Regions from separate parts of the Pseudomonas sp. TE3911 genome, predicted to be linked through region 2. Evidence: riboswitches for the same ligand, from Rfam matches in the RefSeq annotation. Region 2 holds a riboswitch; each other region holds the start of a gene.
The links. A riboswitch is a leader RNA that binds a small molecule or an ion and turns the genes downstream of it on or off. The one in region 2 is predicted to bind cobalamin.
Positions count from the first base shown of each region.

Region 1: it holds a riboswitch for cobalamin, as region 2 does, so the genes downstream of both, ACVWXD_RS05115 (ABC transporter substrate-binding protein) here and cobW (cobalamin biosynthesis protein CobW) in region 2, are expected to answer to the same signal.
Region 3: it holds a riboswitch for cobalamin, as region 2 does, so the genes downstream of both, cobO (cob(I)yrinic acid a,c-diamide adenosyltransferase) here and cobW (cobalamin biosynthesis protein CobW) in region 2, are expected to answer to the same signal.

Region 1 is NZ_JBSSFP010000001.1:1,104,820-1,114,493, reverse strand. It holds gene ACVWXD_RS05135 (amino acid aminotransferase) at 119-1,315, shown strand; gene ACVWXD_RS05130 (hypothetical protein) at 1,414-1,623, shown strand; gene ptrR (putrescine utilization regulator PtrR) at 1,668-2,540, opposite strand; gene ACVWXD_RS05120 (aldehyde dehydrogenase family protein) at 2,644-4,026, shown strand; cobalamin riboswitch at 4,279-4,472, shown strand; gene ACVWXD_RS05115 (ABC transporter substrate-binding protein) at 4,588-5,598, shown strand; gene ACVWXD_RS05110 (FecCD family ABC transporter permease) at 5,595-6,611, shown strand; gene ACVWXD_RS05105 (ABC transporter ATP-binding protein) at 6,608-7,372, shown strand; gene ACVWXD_RS05100 (GNAT family N-acetyltransferase) at 7,901-8,389, opposite strand; gene ACVWXD_RS05095 (N-acetyltransferase family protein) at 8,386-8,835, opposite strand; gene ACVWXD_RS05090 (LysR family transcriptional regulator) at 8,973-9,674, opposite strand, start outside.
Region 2 is NZ_JBSSFP010000001.1:2,697,919-2,707,592, forward strand. It holds gene cobN (cobaltochelatase subunit CobN) at 1-3,229, opposite strand, end outside; gene cobW (cobalamin biosynthesis protein CobW) at 3,233-4,294, opposite strand; cobalamin riboswitch at 4,388-4,588, opposite strand; cobalamin riboswitch at 4,630-4,835, shown strand; gene ACVWXD_RS12335 (CbtB domain-containing protein) at 4,932-5,120, shown strand; gene ACVWXD_RS12340 (CbtA family protein) at 5,132-5,836, shown strand; gene ACVWXD_RS12345 (cobalamin biosynthesis protein) at 5,833-6,225, shown strand; gene cobM (precorrin-4 C(11)-methyltransferase) at 6,296-7,042, shown strand; gene nfuA (Fe-S biogenesis protein NfuA) at 7,291-7,875, opposite strand; gene ACVWXD_RS12360 (fatty acid cis/trans isomerase) at 8,788-9,674, opposite strand, start outside.
Region 3 is NZ_JBSSFP010000001.1:787,079-796,752, reverse strand. It holds gene cobU (bifunctional adenosylcobinamide kinase/adenosylcobinamide-phosphate guanylyltransferase) at 1-279, opposite strand, end outside; gene ACVWXD_RS03705 (cobyric acid synthase) at 437-1,888, opposite strand; gene cobD (threonine-phosphate decarboxylase CobD) at 1,885-2,874, opposite strand; gene cbiB (adenosylcobinamide-phosphate synthase CbiB) at 2,867-3,775, opposite strand; gene bluB (5,6-dimethylbenzimidazole synthase) at 3,772-4,422, opposite strand; gene ACVWXD_RS03685 (cobyrinate a,c-diamide synthase) at 4,419-5,726, opposite strand; gene cobO (cob(I)yrinic acid a,c-diamide adenosyltransferase) at 5,723-6,334, opposite strand; cobalamin riboswitch at 6,414-6,666, opposite strand; gene ACVWXD_RS03675 (PQQ-dependent sugar dehydrogenase) at 6,766-8,079, shown strand; gene ACVWXD_RS03670 (C40 family peptidase) at 8,214-8,750, opposite strand; gene ACVWXD_RS03665 (C40 family peptidase) at 8,895-9,524, opposite strand.

The DNA.
Region 1 (9,674 bases), 1.6 Mb from region 2:
TCGGTTGTCGCCCTCAGCCGTGATGGCCTCTATACTAGCTCCCCGTTTGTGCACCGCTCTAGTGCATTCGGCTGGAGCGCGACACGTCCCTCCCTTCCCCCATAGAGCTGCCGCAAAAATGAGCCTGTTCTCCGCTGTCGAAATGGCACCACGCGATCCTATCCTGGGCCTCAACGAAGCATTCAACGCCGACACACGAACCACCAAGGTCAACCTTGGCGTAGGCGTTTACTGCAACGAGGAGGGGAAGATTCCACTCTTGCGTGCCGTTGCCGAAGCGGAAGCCATTCGCGTGGCGCAACACGCCGCCCGTGGCTACTTGCCGATCGACGGTATCGCCGCCTATGACAAGGCCGTTCAAACCCTGCTGTTCGGGAACGACTCGCCATTGCTCGAAGCTGGTCGTGTCGTGACCGTCCAGGCCGTTGGTGGCACTGGCGCCCTGAAGATCGGCGCTGATTTCCTCAAGCAACTGCTGCCAGACGCCGTCGTCGCCATCAGCGACCCGAGCTGGGAAAACCACCGTGCGCTGTTCGAAACCGCTGGTTTCCCGGTGCAGAACTACCGCTACTACGACGCCGCCACCCACGACGTGAACCGCGCCGGCCTGCTCGAAGACCTCAACGCCCTGCCGCCGCAGTCCATCGTGGTGCTGCACGCCTGCTGCCACAACCCGACCGGCGTCGACCTGAGCCCGGCCGACTGGCAAAACGTGCTGGACGTGGTCAAGGCCAAGAACCTGGTGCCGTTCCTCGACATGGCCTACCAGGGCTTTGGCGATGGCATCCACGAAGACGCCGCCGCTGTGCGCCTGTTCGCGGAATCGGGCTTGACCTTCTTTGTCTCCAGCTCGTTCTCCAAGTCGTTCTCCCTGTACGGCGAACGTGTGGGCGCGCTGTCCATCGTCGGCGACTCCAAGGAAGAAAGCGCGCGCATCCTGTCCCAGGTCAAGCGCGTGATCCGCACCAACTACTCCAACCCGCCAACCCACGGCGCAGCGATCGTTGCCGCCGTGTTGAACAGCCCTGAACTGCGCGCCCAGTGGGAAGCCGAACTGGCCGAGATGCGCCTGCGCATCCGTGGCATGCGTGAGCAGATGGTTGCCGAACTGGCCAAGGCTGCGCCGGGCCACGACTTCAGCTTCGTCGGTCGCCAGCGTGGGATGTTCTCCTACTCCGGTCTGACCGTTGAGCAAGTCACCCGCCTGCGCAGCGAGTTTGGTATCTACGCGCTGGATACCGGGCGTATCTGTGTGGCGGCGTTGAACCAGTCGAACATTGCTGCGGTCACACAGGCAATCGTTCAGGTGCTGTAAACCTGCTAGCGTTGCACAGAAGGGGAAGCCATGGTTTCCCCTTTTTTGTGTCCAGCCCCTAGACTGAACCCTGACCGCCCCTTTGCTGTGAGAGCTCTATGAGAAACGACGACTTGGACCTGCGCGCCGACCGCGACGAACTGCACGACTACACCCCACGCGCGCCGCAGGTGAAGCGGCAGAAGAGTTTGGTGTTGCAGGTGGCCCTCGGTGTATTCCTTGGTGGTTTGGCGTTGTGGCTGGTGCAGCTGGGTGCGACAGCAATCATGGCGAAACTCGCCATGGGCACCTTCCAGTTCGGCGGCTGATAAAAAAACAGGTGGGACGGGACTTATCCCCTCCCACAGTGGATTCAGGCGGCTACCAGCCCGCGCTCTTCCAGCAACTTCACAAAGCTGTTCAAACTCTGCGAAACAGTCCCCCGCCGCCAGATCAACCAAGTGTTCAGCAAGCGAAAGCTGTCCATCAGCGGCCACACACTCACCGCAGCGAACCCGGGCATGCTTTCCAACATACTGCGCGGCATCAGCGCCAGCCCAGCACCGGCGCTGACGCAGGCGAGCATGCCGTGGTAGGACTCAATCTCGAAGATCTTGCCCGGCACCGCGCCGTCCTGTGAGAACCAGCGTTCAAAGTGATGCCGGTACGAGCAGTTCGAGCGGAACGTATAGATGTTCTCGCCATTTACGTCCTGCCCCCGGCTGATCGGCGCATGGTGCAGTGGCGCGATCACCACCATCTCCTCCTCAAACACCGCCACGCCCTCCAGGGTCGAATGCAGCACCGGCCCGTCGACAAACGCGGCGGTCAGGCGCCCCGACAATACCCCTTCGATCATGGTGCCCGACGGCCCGGTGCTCAGGTCCAGTTCGACCTTGGTGTGCTTCTGGTTATACGCCGCCAGCAACGCCGGGATACGCACCGCCGCCGTGCTTTCCAGGGAGCCGAGGGCAAACGCCCCCTGAGGTTCTTCCCCCGCCACCGTCGCGCGGGCCTCTTGCACCAGATCGAGAATGCGCCGCGCGTAACCGAGGAAATTCCAACCCGCCGGCGACAGGCGCAGTCGGCTCTTCTCGCGGATAAACAGCTCCACGCCCAGATCCTGCTCCAGTTGCTTGATCCGCGTGGTCAAGTTTGACGGCACCCGATGAATCAACTGCGCGGCGGCGCTGATGCTGCCTTGTTCGGCGACGGCCTTGAAGATTTCCAGTTGCACGAGATCCAATTCATTCTCCATTCGTGAACGTATTGCTTAATATTATTCAGTTTCCAGAAAAGATCCAGCCCCGTACGCTGACCTCCATTCCCAACGTACACAGGACGGTGCCATGAACGCGAACACCCACGCCTTATCGATCAACCCCGCCAACGGCCAAACCGTCGGCAACTATCCCTACGAAACAACAGCGCAGCTGGATGCCGCCCTCGACCGCGCCACCAGCGCCTTCCGCACCTGGCGCCGCCAGCCGGTGAGCCAGCGCGCCGAGCTGCTGTTAGCCCTGGCCGCCGCCTTGCGCGAGCAAGCCGAAGCCATGGCGCAGATGATCACTCTGGAAATGGGCAAACCCATCGCCCAGGCACGTGCCGAAGTCGAAAAATGCGCGCAACTGAGTGAATGGTACGCAGCCCAAGGCCCGGCCATGCTCGCCCCGGAACCGACCCTGGTCGACAACGGCACCGCCCACATCGAATACCGCCCGCTGGGCCCGATTCTCGCCGTAATGCCGTGGAACTTCCCTGTATGGCAGGTACTGCGCGGCGCCGTGCCAACCATGCTCGCCGGCAACACTTACGTGCTCAAACACGCGCCGAATGTGATGGGCAGCGCCTACCTGATCCAACAAGCGTTCCGTAAAGCCGGCTTTGCTGAAGGCTTATTCGAAGTGATCAACGTCACCCCCGAGGGCGTGTCCAAAGCCATCGCGGACCCACGTATTGCCGCCGTGACCCTCACCGGCAGCGTGCGCGCCGGCATCGCTATCGGCTCCCAGGCCGGTGCAGCGTTGAAAAAAAGCGTGCTGGAACTGGGCGGCTCCGACCCGTTCATCGTGCTCAACGACGCCGACCTCGACGCCGCCGTGCAAGCCGCGCTCATCGGCCGCTTCCAGAACAGTGGCCAAGTCTGCGCCGCCGCCAAGCGCTTGATCATCGAAGCCGGTGTTGTGGAAGCCTTCACGGCCAAGTTCGTCGAAGCCAGCCGTGCCCTGGTGATGGGCGATCCCACATCAGTTGCCACCTACATTGGCCCAATGGCCCGCTTCGACCTGCGCGACGAGTTGCACGGTCAGGTCCAGGCCACCCTGGAGGAAGGCGCGACCCTGTTGCTCGGCGGCCATAAAGTCACAGGCGACGGCAACTACTACGAGCCCACCGTACTCGCCAACGTCACCGACCAGATGACCTCGTTCAAACAGGAACTGTTCGGCCCCGTGGCCTCGATCATCACCGCCCGCGACGCCGACCACGCGGTGGCCCTGGCCAATGACAGCGAGTTCGGCCTCACCGCGAGCATCTTCACCACTGACGCAGCGAAAGCACGGGATATCGCCAATCAGCTGGAAACCGGCGGGATCTTCATCAACGCCTTCAGCGTCTCCGACCCACGGGTGGCGTTTGGCGGCGTGAAGAAAAGTGGATTCGGTCGCGAGCTGTCGCACTTCGGCGTTCGCGAGTTCTGCAATGCGCAGACGGTGTGGCTGGATCGAAAATAACCCCGGCTGCGCAGCGGGCCTTTCATGGCAGGTGGCCGTGTTGTGGTGAGCGATCTGATCGCGCATTTAGGCGGGATCAAGCAAAAAACGGATTGCGAAGCTACTGACGAACACACATTGGCCGCCTCCTTTTTGCGAGGCGCGAACGTCCTAGCGACTTTTTAACGATAGACCCCATCACTTGGCGCGACATCGAAGATCGCGCCACCGGCACGCAAACTGAAGCTCAGCCTCCCTCTGCGAGGCTGAATCAACTACCATAGCGCCGCCGGTTCCCCCATGGGACTAATAGGGAATTCGAAACGCCGCCCGCGGCGTCAATCGAAACTGCCCCCGCAACTTTAGGTGCCGAGCCTGCTCCTTAACGCCACTGGACCTCGTCCGGGAAGGCTGGAGCGTGGCGAAGACGCATCAGTCAGGAGACCTGCCGGCCCAGCACAATCACTAACCGGCGGGGTGTCCGGGAAGGACATCCTTGCCTGCCCGACCGGCAGCGTTCAAGGGCGTATTTCCGAGCCGTACTGCCCCTGCTTCACCTACGGTTCACACGGAGATCGCCCCATGCTGCCACGCGTTACTGCCCTGATCACCGGTCTGGGTTTCTGTGCCCTGGCTCAAGCGGCGCCCACTCACTACCCGCTGACGGTCCAAAACTGCGGCAGCGCCGTGACCTTCCCGCAAGCCCCCGCACGCAGCGTGACCATCGGCCAGGCCGCCACCGAAATGCTGTATGCCCTGGGCGTCGGCGACAAAGTGGTCGGCACCTCGCTGTGGTTCAACAGTGTGCTGCCCCAGTACCAGGCGCAGAACGACAAAATCGAACGCCTGGCCAACAACGAGCCAAGCTTTGAAGCCGTGATCGCCAAACGCCCGCAACTGGTGGCTGCCGAGCTGGAATGGGTGGTCGGCCCGCAAGGCGTGGTGGGCACCCGTGAGCAATTCCACGAGTTGAAGATCCCCACCTACCTGCTGCCTTCCGACTGCGAAGGCAAGGACAATCTGGTGGGCGCCGACGGCACGCGGCTAGAGCCGTTCCGCATCGAGACCCTCTACAAGAGCATCAGCCAACTGGCCGAGATTTTCGACGTGCAGGCGCGCGGCCAACAGCTGAACGACGACCTCAAGGCGCGCCTGGCCAAGTCCGTTGCCACGGCGCAGAGTAAAGGCCTCAAGCAAGCCAGCGCGCTGGTGTGGTTCTCCAGTTCCGAGATAGCCAGCGACCCGTACGTGGCGGGCCACAAGGGCATCCCCGAATTCATGCTCGAAACCCTCGGCCTGCACAACGTGGTGCAGTCCGATGAAGAGTGGCCCGCCGTTGGCTGGGAAACCATCGCCAAGGCCAACCCGACGTTCCTGGTGATCGCCCGCATGGACCGTCGCCGCTACCCTGCCGACGACCATGAAAAGAAACTCGCCTTCCTGCGCAGCGACCCGGTCACGCGCAACATGGACGCCGTCAAACACAACCGCATCATCATCCTCGACGCCCTGGCGTTGCAGGCCAGCCTCCGCACGTTCGATGGCCTTGAACAGCTGGCCGGCGCCATCGACGGCTACGACCTGCGCAAATGAGTAAAAGCGTGATCCGCACCCTGCTCGCCCTGACCCTGCTTTCAGCCGCCCTACTCGCGGGCGTGGCCATCGGCGAAACGTCCATCGATCCGCAGGTGGTGCTTCAAGTGCTCGCCAATAAGCTGTGGAACGCCGGCTATCTGCTCGATCCAATCGACGAAGGCGTGGTGTGGAACTACCGCCTGACGCGCGCCCTGGTCGCTGCCGCGTGCGGTGCGGGGCTGGCCACCTGTGGGGTGATCTTGCAGTCGTTGCTGCGCAACCCGCTGGCCGATCCCTATCTGCTGGGTATCAGCGCCGGCGCCTCCACCGGCGCGGTGTTGGTGGCGCTGATGGGCGTGGGCGGCGGGTTGATTTCACTGTCGGCCGGCGCGTTTGTCGGGGCCATGGCGGCGTTTGCCCTGGTGATCTTGCTCGCGCGGGCCAGCGGCTCTATGAGCGGTACCGGCCAGATCATCCTCGCGGGCATTGCCGGTTCGCAGATGTTCAATGCCCTGACCGCGTTTCTCATTACCAAGTCGGCCAGCTCCGAGCAGGCCCGCGGCATCATGTTCTGGCTGCTGGGCAACCTCAGCGGTGTGCGCTGGCCTTCGGTGTGGCTGGCGGTGCCGGTGGCGGTTGCCGGCTTGGCGGTGTGCTTGTGGCATCGGCGTGCGCTGGATGCGTTTACCTTCGGCAGTGACTCGGCGGCGTCCCTCGGCATTCCGGTGCGCCGCGTGCAATTTGTGCTGGTGGGCTGCGCGGCGTTGGTGACGGCGGTGATGGTGTCGATTGTCGGCTCCATTGGCTTTGTCGGCCTGGTGATCCCCCATGCGGTGCGCCTGTTGCTGGGCACCGGGCACTCGCGGTTGCTGCCAGCCAGCGCCTTGGGCGGCGCGCTGTTTTTGATCGCGGCGGATGTGCTGTCGCGCACCTTGATCAAAGGCCAAGTGATTCCTGTGGGCGTGGTCACTGCCCTGGTCGGCGCGCCGGTGTTCGCGTTGATCCTGATCGGGCGGAGGAATGCGCGATGAAAGTGCTCAGTTGTACGGGCCTGGGTTTCAAAGTGCGCGATGCCGAGTTGCTACGGGATATTCATCTTGAGGTGCAGTTGGGGGAAACCTTGGGGATTGTCGGCCCGAACGGCTCCGGTAAATCCACCTTGCTCAAACTGCTGGCGGGGTTGCGAACACCCGCCTCTGGTGAGGTAAGGCTTGGGGGCACCCGTTTGGGCGACCTGTCCCGCCGCGCCATCGCGCAACAGCTGGCAGTGGTGGAGCAACAGGCCGACACCGACGACGCCATCCGCGTATTCGACGCCGTGGCGTTGGGGCGCACGCCATGGTTGTCGGCGCTGAGCCCGTGGTCACGCGAGGACGACGCCATCGTGTGCCAGGCCCTGCACGATGTGGACGCCACCCACCTGAGCCAACGCGCCTGGCGCAGCCTCTCCGGCGGCGAACGCCAACGTGTGCACATCGCCCGCGCCTTGGCGCAACGGCCACAGATTCTGCTGTTGGATGAGCCGACCAATCACCTGGATATTCAACATCAACTGGCAATCTTGAAGGGTGTGCAAGGGTTACCGGTGACGACGCTGATCGCGCTGCATGACCTTAATCAGGCCCTGACCTGTGATCGATTGGCGGTGCTCGATCACGGACAATTGGTGGCGCTGGGCACACCGCTGGACGTGCTGACACCGCAGCGGTTGCAGGAGACGTTCGGTGTGCAGGGGCATTACCTGACGGACCCGTTTGATGGAGCGCAGATACTGCGGTTGCGTTCTAACTGAGGCGCTCGGTGAGCACCGCAGATGGACGTTAAGTGACCGATGAGCCTTTTGTGGTGAGCGGGCTTGCCCCGCGCTGGGCTGCGAAGCAGCCCCAATAAAGCCACCGCAATTTCGCAGAAAAACCGCAGTGCCTGGTTTTAGGGCTGCTGCGCAGCCCAGCGCGGGGCAAGCCCGCTCACCACAGAGAGCACTTTCAGCACATAAAGCTCTTCCTCCATAGCAAGTACTTTCACCACAGACAGCACTTCCACGCAGATGGGCGTTATGTGACCGATGAGCCTTTTGTGGTGAGCGGGCTTGCCCCGCGCTGGGCTGCGCAGCGGCCCCAATAAAGCCACCCCAATCTCTCAGAAAAACCGCAGTGCCTGGTTTTAGGGCCGCTGCGCAGCCCAGCGCGGGGCAAGCCCGCTCACTACAGAAAGCACTTTCACCAAAGGACACACGTTCAGCACAGGACGTACTTTCACCACAGGAAATACTTCCACCACAAGAAGCCCTCTGACCACAACGAGCGCGCTCACCGCAAACCTATAAACTCCGCTGCATATGCGTCGTCTGCCACACCGGGTCGGCCTCGACATCCACAATCTCAAACCCCTGCCGTACCCAAAAATCAATCGCCCCAGGCAGGAATGGGTGGGTATGCAGATACACCACGTCCACGCCGTCCGCCCGCGCCCTGCCCTCCAACGCGCGGTATAACTCCCCCGCCAGACCGAAGCGGCGAAAGGCCGGAAGGACGAACAGGCGCACCACTTCCACAGTCTTGCGGCCTTGGTAATTCAATTGGGGGAAACGATCGTCGTAGGGCAAATAACCGATGGCGGCGATGATCTGGTGGTCCTGGCGAGCGATCAGGAAGTGCCCATCGCCGTGAAGGTAAGTGGCCTCGAATTGCGCCAGGTCGGCGGGCATGCTGGTATCGCTGAGCTTGGGGAACAGCTCGGCACGGGCTGCCAGGACGAAGGCCAGAACCTCTGGAATGTCGGCAACCGTGACCGTCTGGATATTGATCATTCACTCACCCGCTCGTACCGCAAATACCCGTTGGCCGCTGTTCCCACACACACGAACCCAGCCGCCTCATACATTAACCGGGCCGGGTTGTCCGCCCGCACGCACAAGCTCAACCGCGCATAACCAGCCTGCCCCGCCGCCGCCCGGTAGGCCTCCAGCAATGCACGCCCAATACCCTTGCGCCGATATGCCTCGCCGACGTTGATTGTGCACAACTCGGCAAGACCGTCCTCGGGCATCCACATCGAATAACCGGCGAACTGTCCGTCGAGCATGGCCACCGTCAATCGCTCAACGTTGTTGACCCAACGTGTGAGGTGCCGTTCCAACTGATCTTGCCAGGCCACTTCGTGTGCAGGCTCCCAACGCTGGATATATCCCCGCTCACCCCGGTAAACCGCGGGCAGGTCGGTGATCCTGGCCGGCCGTAGCGTCAGCTCGTTCACTCAAGCAACTTGCAGAATGAAGTGCCCTTCAGGGCTGCAGGCGGACAGGCAGGATGGGGCTGAGCGCTTGAGGCCGGGTTGAAGAAGCTCATGTACATCCCTTCGTTTGAGTGGGAGGCGAAAGGTTACCCGGCCAGTCATGCATCCTCCAGCTTGTCGCGCAAAAACTCGATAAACCGCTGGGTCTTCGCGGGCAGCAGCCGCGTTTCGGTCAGGGCATAAACTGAAACCGACGAGCCATGCCAGTCGGGCAGTACTCTGCACAGTGTCCCGCTGACCACATCCTGCTCGGCAATGCCTTCGGGCAGCAGCGCAATCCCCAGGTTCAACGCGGCCAGGCGTCTGAGCATGCCCACGCTGTTGAGCTCAAACCGCCCGCTCACGTCGACGTCCACCTTCTCCGACCCCGACTCTAAGACCCATCGATGCGCCCTTGACCCGCGCATGCGCAAACATTCGTGATGCGCCAGATCTGCTGGCTGAGCTGGCAGTCCGGCGCGTTCCAGGTACTGGGGCGAGGCGTAAAACGCTCGCCGCATATTCGCGAGTTTGCGCGCGATCAGGTGGGAATTGGCGGGCTCGCCCATGCGAATGACCACGTCCACTGGATCGCTGATCAAGTCGACCTGGCGCGGCGTTAAGTCGAGTTCGAACGTGATGTCCGGATACAACCGGGAAAACTCGGCAATCAACGGCGCCAGGTAGACCATCGCGAAATCCACCGGCAACGAAGCGCGCAGCACGCCGTTGGGTTGGGCGAGCATTTCGCCGAGTTGTTCATGGGCCAGCCGGGCCTCGTCGACGATGCGCTTGCACCGCTCAAAGTACAACTGACCCGC
Region 2 (9,674 bases):
GGCGCTGGGCGAACTGCTCGCGGGCGGCGGTGCCTTCGTCGGCGCCGCCATAGGCGTAGCCGCCCCAGTTCAAGTAGACCTCGGCCAAGTCCTCGCGGCTTTGCCACAGGCGGCCATCGATCGCGCCCTGCACGCCTGCGCCATAGGCACCGGGCTTGGCGCCAAAAATGCGCCAGCCGGCCTGTTTCGCCGCGGCCTCTTCATCCAGGCCAGACGCCAGTAACGCCGCGCGTTCGCTGCGCACCTTGGCGGCCAGTGGGTTCATGTCGTCCGGTTCGTCCAACGCCGCCACCGCCTGCACCGCCGCGTCAAACAAGCGGATCAGGTTGGCGAAGGCATCGCGGAAAAACCCGGACACCCGCAGCGTCACATCCACACGCGGGCGGTCCAGCAGGCTGACCGGCAGGATTTCAAAGTCATCCACCCGCTGGCTGCCGGTGGCCCACACCGGGCGCACGCCCATCAGCGCCATGGCCTGGGCGATATCATCGCCGCCGGTGCGCATGGTCGCGGTGCCCCAGACCGACAGGCCCAACTGGCGCAAATGATCGCCGTGGTCCTGCAAATGCCGCTCAAGAAGCAAGCTGGCCGACTGGAAGCCGATGCGCCAAGCCGTGGTGGTGGGCAGGTTGCGCACATCGACGGTGAAGAAATTGCGCCCGGTGGGCAGTACATCCAAGCGCCCACGACTCGGCGCGCCGCTCGGACCTGCCGGCACGAAACGACCGTCGAGGGCGTCCAGCAAACCGCGCATTTCCGCCGGGCCGCTGGCATCCAGGCGTGGTGCCACGACGATGCGCAGGCTTTCGATAACCGCTTTCACGTCTTCCCAGCCGGGTTCTTCCAACTGTTCAAGGGGGCCTTCCAACGCCTGCTCGATCAGCCGCGCCGCGTACAACTCCAGACGCTCGCGGGTGTCGCCGGCGGTGCGCCACACCTGCGCATCGATGCTCTGCAACACCGCCGGGCGGCGCCCAGTCCACGGTTCGGCCAGGGCGCAGTCCAGCGGGTCGAAGCCCAGCCCAAAGGCCTTGGCCAACACGCGCAGCAAGCTCGATTGCGGGCCACGGCCATCGCCTCGGGGGATGCGCAGCAAGGCCAGCAACGTATCAATGCGCAAACGGCCTTGCGGCGATTCACCGAAGATATGCAGGCCGTCGCGGATCTGCGATTCCTTCAAATCACACAGGTAGGTGTCCAGGCGCGGCAGCCAAATCGCCGCATCGGCGTCGCCATCCAGTTCAAGCTCCTGGTCGATACGGGTTTCGCGCACCAGCTTAAGGATGTCTTTTTGCAGCTCACGGGCACGGCGTGGGTCGAGCAGTTGGGCCTCGTAATACTCGTCCGCCAACAGCTCCAGGTCACGCAGCGGGCCGTAGGTTTCGGCGCGGGTCAGCGGCGGCATCAGGTGATCGATGATCACTGCCTGGGTGCGCCGCTTGGCCTGGGCGCCCTCGCCCGGGTCGTTGACGATAAAGGGGTAGATATTCGGCAGCGGCCCCAGTATCGCGTCAGGCCAGCAGTGTTCCGACAGGCCCACGCCCTTGCCTGGCAGCCATTCCAGATTACCGTGCTTGCCCACATGGATGACGCCATGGGCGCCATAGGTGTGGCGTAACCAGAAATAGAACGCCAGATAGCCGTGGGGCGGCACCAGGTCCGGGTCGTGGTACACCGCACTGGCGTCCACCTGGTAACCCCGCGCCGGCTGGATGCCGACGAACGTCAGGCCCAGGCGTAGGCCGGCGACCATCAGGCGGCCATCGCGGAACATCGGATCGTTATGGGGCGTGCCCCAGCGCTCCAGCACGGCGCGCTGGTTGGCTTCAGGCAGGCGCTTGAACATCGCTTCGTACTCATCCAGGCCCAGGCTTTGATGGCACGGGCGCAGGTCGAGGCTGTCCAGATCGTTGGTGACGCCACCCAGCAAGTCGTGGATCAAGGCGGTGCCGCTTTCCGGCAGTACCGCTGGCACCGGGTAACCTTCAGCTTGCAACGCACACAGGATATTCAGCGCCGCCGCCGGGGTGTCCAGGCCCACACCGTTGCCGATGCGGCCATCGCGGGTCGGGTAGTTGGCAAGGATCAGCGCGATGCGTTTATCCGCATTCGGCACACGCGCCAGTTCGACCCAACGGCGCGCCAGCTCGGCGACAAAATCCATACGCTCGGGCGCTGCGCGGTAGCACACCACGTCCGACTGGCTGCGTTCGCTGCGCCAGGCCAGGTCTTTGAAGCTGATCGGCCGGCTGATAATGCGGCCGTCCAGCTCCGGCAAGGCAATGTGCATCGCCAGGTCGCGCGGACCCAGGCCTTGTTCACTGGCCTCCCAGCCGGGCTGGTTGTCCTGGGCGCAAATCGCCTGGATCACCGGAATGTTGCGGCGAAATGGCCGCAAATGCGGGGCTTCGGGGCTGGATTGGGCAAAACCGGTGGTATTCAGAATCACCGATGCCTGCACGTCATCCAGCAAATCCTCGACCACCGCGAGGCAGCCGGGCTCTTTCAAACTGGCCACCGCCATCGGCAACGGGTTGAGGCCCGCCGCCTGCAAGCGCTGGCAGAACACATCGATAAAACCGGTATTGGCCGCCTGCAAATGGGAGCGATAGAACAGCACCGCCGCCACGGGATGGTCGGCGTGCCAATCTGCCTGCCAGTCGCTCAGGCAAGCATTGGCTTTGCCGGGATGATAAATCGCCGTACGCGGCAAGGCTTGCGGCTCGGCCCACGGGTAGTCGCGGCCCATATAGCCGCTGGCCAGGCAGCGATAAAAGTCCAGCGCGTTGCCCAGCCCGCCCTGGCGCAGAAACTGCCACAAGCGATCCCGCGCCTCGACGCCGACGGTACTGAGACCGCTGAGTTCCGGGTCCGGGCGATCATCCCCCGGCACCAGGATCAGCTGCACACCGCGCTCGGCCAACTCCACCAAGCGCTCGATGCCGTAGCGCCAATAACCGATGCCACCGTGCAGGGAAATCAGGATGACCTTCGCGTGGCGCAGCACCTCATCGACATACAGGTCGACCGAAGCGTGGTTCTGCACCTGCATCGGGTTGGCCAGGCGCAGGCTCGGGTAGTCATCCGGCAACTGCTGGGCCGCTTCGGCCAGCAGCGCCAGGCTGGAATCACCGCTGCACAGGATCACCAGCTCGGCGGGGGTTTGTCCAAGGTCGGCAATATTGTCGTCCGCGACAAAACCACCGGGCTGAGTCCTGAGCAGGTGCATGGATTAAACGCTGAGCGCGGCGCGCAGTTGCGCTTCGAGGCCGACCGCATCCAGGTCCTGGCCGATCAGCACCAGGCGCGTGATGCGTGCTTCGTCAGCACCCCAGGCGCGGTCGAAGTGTTTGTCAAAGCGGGTGCCCACGCCCTGGATCAACAGGCGCATCGGCTTGTTCGGGATCGCGGCGAAGCCTTTGACACGCAAGATGCCGTGTTGCACGACCAGTTGAGTCAATGCGTCGAGCAGCAGCGCTTCGTCGGCCTGGGGCAAGTCGATGGAGATGGAATCAAACGCATCGTGGTCGTGATCGTCTTCACCTTCGTGGTGATGATCGTGATGGCTATGACGACCGTCGATATGCTCTTCGGAGCCGGCGCCCAGGCCAATCAACACGTCCAGGGGCACGCGACCGCTGCTGGCTTCGATGATTTTGACGGCTGGCGGCAGCTCTTCGGCGACTTCCAGGCGCACACGGGCCAGGTCTTCCGAGCTGATCAGATCGGCCTTGTTGAGGATGACCAGGTCCGCGCTGGCCAATTGGTCGGCGAACAGCTCGTGCAGTGGCGACTCATGGTCCAGGTTCGGGTCGAGTTTGCGCTGGGCGTCCACTTGATCGGGGAACGCAGCAAAGGTACCGGCGGCCACGGCCGGGCTGTCGACCACGGTGATCACCGCGTCAACCGTGCAGGCGCTGCGGATTTCCGGCCACTGGAAGGCTTGCACCAGCGGTTTTGGCAGGGCCAGGCCCGAGGTTTCGATGAGGATATGATCGAGGTCGCCGCGACGGGCGACCAGTTCGCGCATCACCGGGAAGAACTCTTCCTGCACGGTGCAGCACAGGCAGCCGTTGGCCAGTTCGTACACGCGGCCATTGGCTTCTTCTTCGGTGCAACCGATGGAGCACTGCTTGAGGATTTCACCATCAATGCCCAACTCGCCGAACTCATTGACGATGACGGCGATGCGACGGCCCTGGGCGTTGTCGAGCATATGGCGCAGCAAGGTGGTTTTGCCCGAGCCGAGGAAGCCGGTAACGATAGTGACGGGGAGTTTGGCCAGTGTTTTCATCGGATGCCCTTGGGGGCGGGCATACGGGACGATAGGCCCTGCGGCGCGGCGCAGAAGCGGATTTCGTCACCGGATCACCCCGCCCGGTTGAATTAGAAAATCGGTTGCGAGGCAGGTCTCCTGGCTTAGGGCTTGCGGGTCGCTAGACCGGCGCCGGCTGCGCCTTCCCGCCGTTGATGGCAGTGGCGTGGCAGTCGGATGAACCCTTCACAGTTGCGGGGGCAGCCGCGGATTGAACCGCGTTCCCTTCTTAGCTTCGGCCTGGGCCGAAGAACCTCGAAGGTGCAAGGCTACAGGGGCTCGGTGAATTTGACTACCGTCGCTCTGCATGCTTTCCTACATGCCTTGTTTCGGGTGCCCTTCACAGGGTGAAACGGGAAACCGGTAAATCATGGCTACCATGACCAGTCCGGTGCTGCCCCCGCAACGGTAAGCGAGTGAAGCGTCAGATCCACTGTGCCTGTAAGGCATGGGAAGGCGATGCTTTATAGACCCAGTGTCCCTCGCAAGCCCGGAGACCGGCCCGAAAAATCAGATAACAAACCCGCGGTGGGCGGGCGCTGTTCGGAACTCTGCGTGCCTGGCTCGCGGGGTTTTCATGCGCTCGTTTCATCCAGACACCTGAAAGGGACGCGCCATGTCGATCATCAGCAGCACTTCGCACTCCGCCAGCAGCACCTCTACCTTGAGCCAACGCCTGACCGCCGCCATCGGCGCGTCGATCCTCGGCGCGTGTCTGGTGTATTTCGCCGGTTTCTCGCATATCGAGGCGGTGCACAACGCTGCCCACGATACCCGCCACAGCGCCGCGTTCCCGTGCCACTGAGACCTGCCGACATGATCAAGCGTATTGCGCAAACCGCAGGTTTCACCGGCCTGTTGGCCGCGCTGCTGCTGACCCTGCTGCAAAGCTTTTGGGTCGCCCCGCTGATTCTTCAGGCGGAAACCTTTGAAAAAGCCCCGGCGGCAACCGAAGTGGTGCATGAGCACGCTGCCGGCGCTGCTGCCCACACCCACGATGCCGAAGCCTGGGAGCCTGAAGATGGCTGGCAGCGCGTGCTGTCGACCACCGGTGGCAACTTGGTGGTGGCGGTTGGTTTTGCACTGATGCTGGCCGGCCTCTACACATTGCGCGCCCCCACCCGCACGGCGCAGGGCCTGCTGTGGGGCCTGGCCGGTTACGCAACCTTCGTGCTGGCGCCGACGATGGGCCTGCCACCCGAGTTGCCGGGCACCGCCGCCGCTGATCTGGCACTGCGCCAGACGTGGTGGATCGGCACTGCGGCCTCCACCGCTGCCGGGATTGCGCTGATCGTGTTCGGGCGCAACTGGCTGCTGAAAGTGCTGGGCGCTGCCATCCTCGCGGTACCGCACGTCATTGGCGCGCCGCAACCGGAAGTGCACGCAATGCTCGCGCCGCAAGCCCTGGAAACGCAGTTCAAAATCGCTTCGCAACTGACCAACGTGGCATTCTGGCTGGCCCTGGGGCTGATCAGCGCCTGGCTGTTCCGCCGCAAACGCGACGATCAATACTCCGCATGACCTACGTGGTCGGCCTGGGTTGCCAGCGGGGTTGTGAGGTTCATACCCTGCTGGCGCTGTTTGATACCGCTCTCGCCGAGGCAGGGATTGATCCCCAATGCATCACCGCGCTGGCCAGTATCGACCGCAAACACGACGAGCCAGGCTTACTGGCTCTGGCACGGCACTTGAACCTGCCGCTGGAGTGCTTCAACGCCGAGCAACTGGCGATTTATGAACACCGGCTAAGCCACAAGTCCGACGTCGCGTTCGCCCACACGGGGTGTTACGGCATCGCCGAAAGTGCCGCCCTGGCCCTTGTTGAACAGCTCGGCGGCGCGCCTGCCCAGTTGCTCATCACCCGCAAAAAAACCGCCCAAGCCACCTTTGCGTTGGCCTGCGCCGGTTAAAACCCCGATAATCGCCCTCCCCGATCATGAGCAATCTTCATGCTCGCCCGTTTTTTGACAGGAATTCTCCATGACCGTCTACTTCATCGGCGCCGGCCCCGGCGACCCGGAATTGATTACCGTCAAAGGCCAGCGGCTGATCCGTAGTTGCCCGGTGATCATTTATGCCGGTTCGCTGGTGCCTGCGGCGGTATTGGAAGGTCATCAGGCAGAACACGTGGTCAACAGCGCCGAACTGCACCTTGAACAGATCATCGACTTGATCAAGACCGCACACGCCAAAGGCCAGGACGTGGCGCGCGTGCACTCCGGGGATCCGAGCCTTTACGGAGCGATCGGCGAGCAGATCCGCCTTTTGCGGGAATTGGGCATTCCATTCCAGATCATTCCTGGCGTCACCGCCGTAGCGGCCTGCGCAGCGTTACTGGAGACGGAGCTGACCCTGCCAGACATCGCCCAAAGCGTGATCCTGACCCGTTATGCCGATAAAACCAACATGCCCGCCGGTGAGGGTTTCGACAGCCTGGCGCAGCACGGTACGACCATGGCGATTCATCTGGGGGTGAATCATCTGGAGAAAATCGTCGCCGAACTGCTGCCGCACTATGGCGCGGATTGCCCGATCGCCGTGGTGCATCGCGCGACTTGGCCGGATCAGGATTGGGTAGTGGGCACCCTTAGTGATATCGCCGAGAAAGTCGCGTCCAAAGGTTTTCGGCGTACGGCGTTGATTGTGGTGGGCCGGGTGCTGGCGAGTGACAGTTTCAGTGAGTCGTCGCTGTATCGGGCGGGGCATGCGCACCTTTATCGACCTTGATTATTCACTTCATAAAGACCCTATAAGCCACTGATAAATATCAATAAATACAGATAAATATGGGAGGATCTTGCTCCTGATAGCGGCGGGTCAGCTTCCAATGGGGCAACTGAGCTACCGCTATCGGGAGCAAGCCCCCTCCCACAGTTAATCTTAGTTGTTAGGTTTATTGCGTAAGATTCTGAATTTAAAGCAAAAAAAACGGCGCTCACGGGGCGCCGTTTTTCTGTTCGCAGTGAACGCCTTACTCAGTAGTAGGCGTTTTCTTTCTGCGTGTGGTCCGTCACGTCACGGACGCCCTTGAGCTCCGGAACGCGCTCCAGCAGGGTGCGCTCGATGCCTTCACGCAGGGTCACGTCCGCCTGGCCGCAGCCCTGGCAGCCGCCGCCGAACTTCAGCACGGCGATACCGTCATCGACCACGTCGATTAGGCTGACCTGGCCGCCGTGGCTGGCCAGCCCTGGGTTGATCTCGGTTTGCAGGTAGTAGTTGATGCGCTCGTTGACCGGGCTGTCGGCGTTGACGCTCGGCACCTTGGCGTTTGGCGCCTTGATGGTCAACTGGCCGCCCATACGGTCGGTGGCATAGTCCACCACCGCGTCGTCCAGGAAGGCTTCGCTGAAGTGGTCGATGTACGCGGTGAAGCTTTTGAGCCCCAGGGCGGTGTCTTCAGGTTTCTCTTCACCGGGTTTGCAGTAAGCAATACAGGTCTCGGCGTACTGGGTGCCGGGCTGGGTGATAAAGACGCGGATGCCGATGCCTGGGGTGTTCTGCTTGGACAGCAGGTCAGCCAGGTAATCGTGGGCGGCGTCGGTAATGGTTATGGCAGTCATGGAAACTCCTCACAGGCTTGCCCGGAGTTTACGCCAAATTATTACGGAGGTACAAAGTCCTAGTGTTTTTGTCGGGTTAGGCTTTGGTTTCGGGGTGGTGGTGTGGATGTGGGGTGTATATCCGTTATTTAGGTGGCGGCTACAATTGGTTCCGACCTGACGGCGGGTCACTTTTGAAAATAGCCGGAATGCCGGCCCCGCCAAAAGCAACCAAAAGGCTCTTGCCCCACCACTCGGTGCCTCGCCTAGGCGCGGCATGGCCGTAATCCGACATTGATTTTTTGGGGGGGCGCTTTCAGATCAAAAGTTAGAGCGCGACGGCTTTAGAGCCTACCGGATTTTTGTCTGTGTACTCGGGTAAAAATGTGGGAGGGGCGGTGCGACGATTCGACTTGCTCCCGATGGCGGTGTGTCAGCGAAAAGATCTGTAACTGACCCACTGCCATCGGGAGCAAGCCCCCTCCCACATTTTGATCTCCATGTATCAGATAGGTATCAGCCTGCTTTTGCCCTGCTTTTGCTCTGCTTTTGCTCTGCTTTTGCTCTGCTTTTGCTCTGCTTTTGATCTGGCCCTTACATCCTTTTCGCTGACGAAGTCAGCGGTCTTTTGATCTGCGCTTTTGATTGTGATCTTGGGCGCCCCATCAAACACGCTGGCCGAACGCAGGCTTGAATCCGTGGGTAACCCGGCAGGACGCCGGGTTAGCCGCGCTGGGCCATGGATGGCCCATCGCGGCGGCCCACGGATTCAAGCCGGAGTGAGGGCACACCGAGCCTAGGCGAGGTGCCGAGTGTTGGGGCGAAGCGTTTTTGGTTACTTTTTGCGCTCTTCAAAAAGTGACCCGCTGTAAGAGCGGAACCCATAGCCGCCGTGACCCAAATAACGGATATGCCCGCCCCCCCCCCAACCACTCACAAATTCTCATACCGATTCATATCCAGGACCCCCGCCTCAACCGGCGTAGTCTCCCGAACATACTCCGACAAGTCGTGGAAATACCGCCAAAACAGCGGATGACTACGCCTCACCCCCCAACGATCCACAATCTTCTCAAACTGCGCGGCATCCTTGACCTGCTCCATCTGCGCCACAAAAACAGACACTTCCTGCGCCGGAATATTGAACATGAAGTTCGGATAACTACTGAGCACCCCAGGGTAAACAGTCACCGTATCCAGCCCCGGCTGATAGCGGTACGCCTCACCCAGCAAAAACGCCACATTACTGTGAGCCCTATTACGCAGCAGGCTGTAAACCACACGCGTCCCACTGGCAGTCTCAACACGCAACATCGTCGCCTCAGGCAACTGATCTATCACCTTAAGACCAGCCGCCGGACGCAAGGTCAGCCGGCTAAGCGCCTGCTCAGCATCCTGCAAGGCAGGCTCAATACCGTCACGCGAACAATAAGCACCAGAACAGCGATTGATCGGGTCCGGGCTCGCATTCAGATCGCCGTAACGGGCAATCAACTGGTTGGCAAAGTCCCGCTTGGGATCCTGTTCATTGAGGTGCAAACCTGTCGGCTTATCGTCATCAATGGCTTCGTAATCCAGCCACAACTTGATCTTGCCGCTGTTCTGGTACCAGTCGTCCATAAAGTCTTCACGAGAATCCGCCGGCATCAGGCGCAGGAAGTTCTGCTCGGCACCGTTACGGATCAAGTCGAAGTAAAGGCGAGTCTGGGCCTGGTGCGAGACGTTGCCAAACACATCGAAATTCACCGCCAACTGGTAATAGGTCCGTTCCAGCAACGGATAGTCGAACAGCCACATCGTCTGAGGCACTTCGCCGATCA
Region 3 (9,674 bases), 1.9 Mb from region 2:
CATCAGCAGATTGGTCAGCCACAGGGTCAGGCAATCCACCAGCAAGCAGCGACCGGGTGCGGCGTTTTCGCGTAGCACACGCGCCAGCTCGACAGGCTCTTCGATCAAACCCCAATGATCAGGGCGACGCTCGCGATGCGAGGCAACGCGGGCATTCATCTCGCCGTCAAGCGGCTGACTGGTGGCGATATAGATGACGGGCAAAGCGCTGTCGCTGGCGAGCTTTTCGGCCAGGCGGCTTTTACCGGAACGAGCGCCGCCTAAAATCAGTTGAAGCATGAGACACCCCCTACCCACCCACCCATCCACGATGCGAAGCGAGTCGTTTTTGATCCTGCTTTTGATCTGAAGTCGCCCCGTAAACCACGCTGGCCGAACGCAGGAATGGATATGTACACCGAAAGCCCCCTCCCACCTTTGAACCGTGTGTACACCATTAAATCCCACACAGTTTGCGCAACAAATCGGTGTCCAAATGGTTCTCCACCAGATCGGCCAGGCGTTCGATATCGCGCTCGCGCAGGGCGTGGTAGTCCACCTCCTGCACATCCTGCAACCCTGCCCAACGCAGCAACGCACTGCAGGCCGCCGGGGTCTCGAACAAGCCATGCAGATACGTGCCGAGAATCTGCCCGTCAGCACTTTGCGCGCCGTCACTGCGACCGTCCTCCAGCAGCACGGCGGCGTTCGACAGGGCAGCGCCACACGTCACACCCGCATGAATCTCGTACCCTCTGACCTCAGCATCCTCCAGCAACAACCGCCCCCGCACATTGCGCAGTTGCTTCTCTTCTTCCAAAGTCGTGCTGAACGCCAACAACCCCAACCCGTCACTGGAACCCGCCGCTCCTTCCAGCCCCAATGGGTCATGCACCTGCTCGCCCAGCATCTGCAACCCGCCGCAAATCCCCAGCACCTTGCCGCCATACCGCAAATGCCGTGCTACGGCGGTATCCCAGCCATTGGCACGCAGATACGCCAAATCACTGCGCACGCTTTTCGAGCCCGGCAGGATGATCAGGTCGGCGGCAGGAATCGACCGGCCCGGACCGACAAACTGCAAATCCACCTGAGGATGCAGGCGCAGTGGGTCAAAATCCGTGTGATTGCTGATGCGCGGCAATACCGGCACCACCACCTTGAGCACCTGCGCCGCCTTGTCGATCTGACGCTGGTCGATGCCGTCTTCAGCCTCCAAGTGCAAATCCATCACGTAGGGCAAAACCCCCACTACCGGTTTGCCAGTGCGTGCTTGCAGCCAATCCAAACCGGGTTGCAACAGCGCGATATCGCCGCGAAAACGGTTGATGACGAAGCCCTTGACCCGCTCTTGTTCGGTGGGCGAAAGCAATTCCAAGGTGCCGACCAGATGGGCAAACACACCGCCGCGATTGATGTCGGCGATCAGCAACACTGGGCAGTCAACGGCTTCGGCGAAGCCCATGTTGGCAATGTCATTGGCGCGCAGGTTGATCTCCGCCGGGGAGCCTGCGCCTTCCACCATCACCACCGGATAGGCTTCGCTCAACCGTGCGTGGGAGGCCAGCACTGCCTGCATGGCGATGGCTTTGTAGTCGTGATAGGCCACGGCGTTCATGGTGGTCACGGCGCGGCCGTGGATGATCACTTGGGAACCGGTGTCGCTGTTGGGTTTGAGCAACACCGGGTTCATGTCAGTGTGGGGCGCCAGATTAGCTGCCTGGGCCTGCACCGCCTGGGCGCGGCCGATCTCGCCGCCTTCGGCCGTCACGGCACTGTTGAGCGCCATGTTCTGCGGCTTGAACGGCACCACTGCGACGCCCTGGCGCACCAGCCAGCGGCACAGCGCGGTCACCAGCGTACTTTTGCCGGCGTCGGACGTGGTGCCTTGCACCATCAGCGTACTCATGAAGCATCCTTATAGGCGGCCAGTGCGGCGTCGAGGCGCAACCAATCGGCCTCGGTGTCGGGCAGGCCGAAGCGCAGGCTGCTGTCGTGGACGAACAGGCGCAGCAGGATGCCGCGCTGGGCCATGAATTCGTGCATGCGTTCGGCGTGCGGGGTGATCAGCCATTGGAACAACGCGCAGCCGCCCTGAGGCTGAAATCCGTGGCGCTCAAGCAGCGTGAACAATCGCTCGCCAGCCTCGACGCAACGCGCCCGCTGACGGGTATGCCCGGCAGTGTCGCGCAGGCACACTTGCCCCAACACGCGTGTCGGTCCGCTGACGGCCCAAGGCCCGACCTGTTCAGCGAGCAACTTGAGCAACTTGCGTTCGGCCAGCACAAATCCCAGACGCACGCCGGCCAGGCCGAAGAACTTGCCGAACGAGCGCAACACAATCAGACCGACCTGATGAGCCTGGCCTGCCAAACTCAACTCCGGCGTCACGTCCATAAACGCTTCGTCCACCACCAGCCAGCCGCCGCGCTGGGCCAGCCGTGTGTGCCAGTCCAGCAGGCGCTGGGGAGTCAGGCTCTGGCCTGTAGGATTGTTGGGATTGACCACCACCAAAACGTCGAGGCTATCGAGGAAGAAGTCGACTTCCTGTTCCTGCACCTCGCGCACCACATACCCGGCGCGGCGCCAGGCTTCGGCATGCTCGGCATAGCAAGGCGACAGCACGCCGACTTTGCCGGATCGGCGCAGGCGCGGCAGCAACTGGATCGCCGCCTGGGAACCGGGCACCGGCAATAAATGCGCGGCCCCGTAGTACTCGCTGGCAGCCTGTTCCAAGCCGTCGTCGGTCTCTGGCAATCGTGCCCAGGCACGCAGCGGGATCGGCGGGATCGGCCAGGGCCAAGGCGCGAGACCGCTGGACAGGTCAAGCCAGTCGGCCTCGGCAATCCCGTATTGAATGGATGCTTTACGCAGTCGGCCACCGTGTTCAAGCATAGAATTGCGCCCCCGCACATAGGATCAGCAGCCACAACCATACGCCGCGCTGCACCAGTTGCCAGCCTCGGTCGATGGAGTCGGCATCCGCCGCCGGGCCTTCGCCCAATGGCGGACGCTGGTGTACTTCGCCGTGATAAATCGCAGCACCACCCAATTCAACACCCAAGGCGCCTGCGCCGGCAGCCATCACCGGCCCGGCGTTGGGGCTGTCCCAGGTCGGGCCCTGGGTGCGCCAGCATTTGAGGGCCAGGCGGGTTTTGCCGAGCACGGCGTAGGTCAAGGCCACCAGGCGTGCCGGAATGTAGTTGAGCACGTCGTCGATTTTCGCTGCGGCCCAGCCGAAGCGCTCGAAGCGCTCGTTGCGATAGCCCCACATGGCATCAAGGGTGTTGCTCAATCGGTAGAGCACCACGCCCGGTACGCCAGCGACCACGAACCAGAACAGCGCGGCGAATATCGCATCGCTGCCGTTTTCCAATACCGATTCGGTGGCGGCGCGGGCGACTTCGGTGCGATCCAGCTCGCTGGTCTGGCGGCTCACCAGGTAACTCACCCGCGTGCGGGCTTCATCCAGGTCATCGCTGCGCAACGCCTGGGCCACCGGCATCACATGCTCGCCGAGGCTGCGCATACCGAGGGCGCAGTACAACGCCAGAATCTCCAACACCCAGCCGATATAAGGCGCCCACGACAACGCGGTGGCCAGCAGCGTCAACGGCACCACGGCGATAAACCACGCCGTCACACCGTGACTGCGCCAGCCACGGCCGCCACTGTTGAAACGTTGCTCGATGCGCCCGGCAAAATTGCCGAACGCCACCAGCGGATGCCAGCGCCTGGGCTCGCCCAGTAGCGCATCCAACGCCACTGCAGCGACACACAGCAAGGCCACACTCATTGACTTACTCTCCACGTATTCTCAAACAACATGTCACTCAGCGGACGCGGTTCGGTCCAGCCTTCGAGCTGCAACATCGGTGCCGGATAGAACTCGACGACCGGCCCCAGGCACAACACAGCCAGAGGTTTTGCGCCGGGCGGCAGGCCCAGCAAATCGGCCAGGGCCTGGGGCTCAAACAACGAGACCCAGCCCATGCCAAGGCCTTCCACGCGAGCGGCCAGCCACAGATTCTGGATCGCGCAGGACAGCGAGGCCATGTCCATCTCCGGCAAGGTGCGCCGGCCGAAAATATGGCGCTCGCGATCATCCATCAATGCCGCCACCAGTACTTCGGCACAGTCATTGATGCCTTCGACCTTAAGCCTCATGAACTCATCGGTGCGCTCGCCAAGGGCCTCGGCTGTGCGCACGCGCTCTTCTTCCACCAGTTGCTGGATCTGCCCGCGCAGGTGGCGGTCGCTGATGCGGATAAAACGCCAGGGCTGCATGAGGCCGACACTCGGCGCCTGATGCGCGGCCTGAAGCAGGCGGTGGAGCAATTCAGGGGCGACAGTGCCACCGCTGAAGTGACGCATGTCGCGGCGTTCGGCAATGGCGCGGTAAACGGCATCGCGGTCGGCCTGGGGGAAGGCGTTGTCAGTCATGGCGCTATCGTGGGTAAAAACAATGCGGCCACAGCAGCCGGATTCGACGGAAAGTAGAAGTGCACGTAAGAGGCCGTCATCCGCCCCTGTCGGTAGACCGCTTCGGCCCCGCGCCCACCATTGGGGCTCAAACCACGGGCAATCGGTTGCCATTCGGTGCTGGTCAGGGAGTGGTGATAGGTATGGCCGCGCAGTACGCCTTCCGGCAATTCGACGCTTTGCAGCGCCAGGGCCGCCAGTTTCTTTTGCATCACTGCATCACCCTGCAACAGGCCGAGCAGTTCGGCGCGGTTGCCGTCGACGTCGGTGAGGGAGTTCAGCAGGTAGAGCATGCCGCCACACTCAGCGAGCAACGGCTTACCCGCCGCATGGTGAGCACGGATGGCGTCGAGCATCGGAGTATTTTCCGACAACGCCTGGTGGTGCAGTTCCGGGTAGCCACCAGGCAGATACAGACTGTCGGCGTCAGGTAATTCGCGATCGTGGATCGGGGAGAAAAATGTCAGCTCAGCGCCCATCGCCCGCAACAGGTCAAGACTGGCGCCGTAGGTGAAGGCGAAGGCTTCGTCGCGGGCCACGGCAATGCGGACACCGGCCAACAACGGCTCAGCTTCGATCACTTCAGGCGCGGCGAAGGTCACGGGCGGCGGTAAAGCGACTTCGCAACTGCTGCCCAAGGCTTGGGCGGCGGCGTCCAGGCGTGCATCGAGGTCATTCAGTTCGCTGGCTTGAACCAGGCCCAGATGACGGCTCGGCAGCTCGATTCCCGTCTCGCGGGACAGCGCGCCGTACCAGCGCAGGCCTTCAGTGAGGCTACCTTCGAGCAATTGCGCATGACGCAACGTGCCGACGCGGTTGGCCAACACGCCCGCGAACGGTAGATCCGGCTGGTAGCGCGCAAGGCCTAGCGCCAGAGCACCAAAGGTTTGGGCCATGGCGGTGCCATCAATCACGCCCAGCACCGGCACGCCGAAGTGCCGCGCCAGGTCGGCACTGGAGGGCGTGCCGTCGAACAGACCCATCACGCCTTCGATCAGGATCAGGTCGGCCTCCCCCGCCGCTTCCCACAGCAGGCGGCGACTTTCCTGCTCGCCCACCATCCACATATCCAATTGATACACCGGCGCACCGCTGGCGCGTTCGTGGATCATCGGGTCCAGAAAGTCCGGACCGCATTTGAACACGCGCACCCTACGTCCCAGATTGCGGTGCAAACGGGCCAGGGCGGCGGTGACGGTAGTTTTGCCTTGGCCGGACGCCGGTGCGGCGATCAATACGGCCGGGCAATGACGGGGCTGATTCAAAGTTCGACGCCCTTCTGTGCCTTGATACCGGCCTGGAATGCGTGTTTGAGCATGCCCATTTCGGTGACGGTGTCGCCCATCTCGATCAGCTCCGGCTTAGCGCCACGGCCAGTGACCACCACGTGTTGCATCGGCGGGCGGGCTTGCAGGTCGCTGAGCACTTGGTCCAGGTCGAGGTAGCCGTGCTTGAGGGCTATGTTCAGCTCGTCCAGCACCACCAGGCCGATGGTTGGGTCTTGCAGCAGTTCGCGGGATACCGCCCAGGCTGCCTCGGCGGCGGCGATATCGCGCTGGCGGTCCTGGGTTTCCCAGGTAAAGCCTTCGCCCATGACGTGGAAACGCACTTGCTCGGGGAAGCGGCGGAAAAACAACTCTTCGCCAGTGCTGTTACGCCCCTTGATGAACTGCACCACACCGCATTGCATCCCATGGCCCATGGCGCGAGCGAGCATCCCAAACGCCGAGCTGCTCTTGCCTTTGCCGTTGCCGGTGAGTACCAGCAGCAAGCCGCATTCGTTAGGGGAGTTGGCGATGCGCTCGTCGATCACGGCTTTTTTGCGCAGCATGCGCGCCAAGTGGCGTTCGTCGCGGTCGGGGGTATCGGTCATGGCAGCTCTCCGTTGGGGCTGGACAAAAACGGCGGGCAGGAAAAAGAAAAAACAGACAGCCAAGCATCGCCCACCGTGATGCTGTTGGATGATCCAGGCCGGTCTCCGGGCTCATGAGTGGCGCAGCTCTTGTAGAGAGCAAGCAGGCCAACGCTGCGCCTTCCCATATCGCACGCGATACAGTGGCAAAAGCAGCGTCTTGACTCATTTACCGTTGCGGGGGCAGCGCCGGAATTGCGGCGGCGCTGTGTACAAGCGCGCTCACTCACCGGCTTCCCTGTTTCACTCTGTCGACCCACGGGTCACAGAGCACCTGGAACAAGCGGCGAAGGTTAGTGGGTTGGGGGTGGAGCGTCAATGAAAGCTAGTCGAGTACTTGAACCATCGCACCACCGCCCTCCTCTACCCTTACAGGTATCAAGGAGAACACCATGCATAAAACCAGACTCGCCCTGTTAATCATGCTTGCCGGCACCCTCGCGGCGTGCGGAGAAAGCTCAACCCTGAAGGTTTCCGACGGCACCGGCCCCTCGCCCCGACTGCCGGAACCGAACAAAACGCTGATCCCTACCGTCAACATCGCTCCAGCCATCGGCTGGCCAGATGGCGCGAAGCCAACGGCAGCCCCCGGCACCCAAGTGGCCGCGTTCGCCGAGGGCCTCGACCACCCGCGCTGGCTGTATGTGTTGCCCAATGGCGATGTGCTGGTGGCGGAAACCAACGCACCGCCCAAACCGGATGACGCCAAGGGCATACGCGGCTGGGTCATGGAGAAGGTCATGGGACGTGCCGGCGCCGGGGTGCCGAGCCCGAACCGTATCACTCTATTGCGCGATGCCGACCACGACGGCGTCGCCGAAACACGTACGGTGTTCCTGGAAAACCTCAATTCGCCGTTCGGTATGACCCTGGTCGGAAACGACCTGTATGTGGCCGACTCGGACAAGCTGCTGCGTTTCCCCTATCAGCCAGGCGAAACTGCCATCAAGGCCCAAGGCTCCAAGGTGGTCGACTTGCCAGGCGGTCCGCTGAACCATCACTGGACGAAAAACGTGGTGGCCAGCAAGGATGGCAGCAAGCTGTACGTGAGCGTCGGCTCAAACAGCAATGTCGGTGAAAACGGCCTGGAGGCGGAACAGGGGCGTGCCGCGATCTGGGAAGTCGACCGCGCCAGCGGCCAGCACCGTATTTTCGCCTCCGGCCTGCGCAACCCCAATGGTATGGCTTGGGAACCGCAGAGCGGCAAGCTGTGGACAGCGGTGAACGAGCGCGACGAGATCGGCAGCGACCTGGTGCCGGACTACATCACCTCGGTCAAGGACGGCGGTTTCTATGGCTGGCCGTTCAGCTATTACGGCCAGCATGTGGATGTGCGCGTCACGCCGCAGAACCCGGACCTGGTCGCCAAGGCCATTGCGCCGGACTACGCCGTAGGGCCGCACACCGCTTCTTTGGGCCTGACGTTCGCCGAGGGCAGCAAACTCCCGGCGCCGTTCAGCAACGGCGCATTCATCGGCCAGCATGGCTCGTGGAATCGCAAGCCGCACAGCGGCTACAAGGTGATTTTCGTGCCATTCGAGGCAGGCCAGCCTAAAGGTCAGCCGGTGGACGTGCTGACCGGCTTCCTCGATAAAGATGAGAAAGCCATGGGCCGCCCAGTGGGCGTGGTGATTGATCAGCAAGGGGACTTGCTGGTGGCGGATGACGTGGGGAACAAGGTATGGCGGGTGTCGGCGGCCAAATAAACGCCCCCAGAAGCATCACAAAACCAATGTGGGAGGGGGCTTGCTCCCGATAGCAGTGGGTCAGGCACAGATACTGTGACTGATACTTCGCTATCGGGGGCAAGCCCCCTCCCACATTTAGTTAGGTATTGGGTTCAGGGATTACGTGCCAGGTTTGCTGGCAATACCCGCTTGGCGCTCAGATAGGCATTCTGCCAATACGCCTTGGACAGGGTATCGAGCTTCACCGTACCGCCGGTTTGCGGCGCATGGACAAAGCGGCCCTCGCCCACATAGATCCCAGCATGGCTGACCTGCGAACCACCACCGGTGGCGAAGAACAGCAGGTCACCTGTTTGCAGGTTCTGCTCACTCACGTCCTGAGCGCGCATCACGATCAGCTCACGGGTAGTGCGTGGCAGGGAAATGCCGGCGGCGTCACGGAACACAAAGCCGATCAGGCCACTGCAATCAAAGCCCGAGTCCGGCGTGTTGCCGCCCCAGCGATAAGGCGTGCCGACCAGGCCCAGCGCACGGAAGAGCACGTCTTCGGCAGCAGGCGAGAAATTCTGGGTGGCGTAGTTGAATACCGGCTTGGGCTTGGCCGCGACAGGAGCAGGCGGCGGACGGCTGGCGCAGGCGCTGAGCAGCGCGGCGCAAACGAGAAGAACTAGGCGGGCTGACGTCGACATGTGCAGAACAATCCTGATCTGGATGCGGCTTTCGCTGCCGAACGCTGAAAACCAGAACGCGCAAGCAAGGCTCGCGCGAACGGATTACAACAATGTCCAGGGATTCTAGCGCTTACACGTCAAACTTCAAGTATCACTTTAAGTTTACTTGCTAGCGGTAACGGTCGTCGGGGCCATGGCGAGTGCACGCTTGGCTTCGATGAAGGTTTTGCTCCAGTAACTGTCGCCCAGGTTGTCGACTCGGACACCGCCACTGCGACGGCTGCTGGAGTGGATAAACTGGTTATCACCCAGGTAAATACCGGCGTGACTGACACGACCACGACCTGCAGTACTGAAGAAAAGCAGATCACCGGGCTTGAGGTTGTTGCGCGCGACCAACGGTGCGTTCACGTTGATCATTTCGCGAGTGGAGCGTGGCAAGTTCATGCCAGCTTCTTCACGAAACAGATAGCCGATGAAACCGCTGCAGTCGAAACCGGCTTCGGAAGTACCGCCAAAACGGTAACGGGTACCGATCAGGGACATGCCGCGTTCGAGAATGCTGTCGGCCAGAACTGGAAGCTGATAAGGCTTGCTGCCGGAGAAATCGGCCAGTTCTTTCTCTGTTGCAACTTCTTCCTCATAGACAGTGGAAGACTGCGCTGCAACAAATTTTGCCTGGGAATGTTGTTGAGGCTTTTGCTGCTCAACCACCTGCTGAGGGTGGGAGGCGCAACCAAACAACAGGGTAACGAGTGCGAGAGGCACGAGGGGTGCGAAGCGATTTAGCATGGGCACGACCGTGGCTGATGTGTAAAGAAGCCGAGACTATGCCCTCTATCACATCGATTTGCAAATTCAATCGTGATCTATGTGACTTCCTGTTTGGACTATGACATCTAAGCCCTTAACACCCTATAAGCGCCTTTCGCGTGGCCAAAC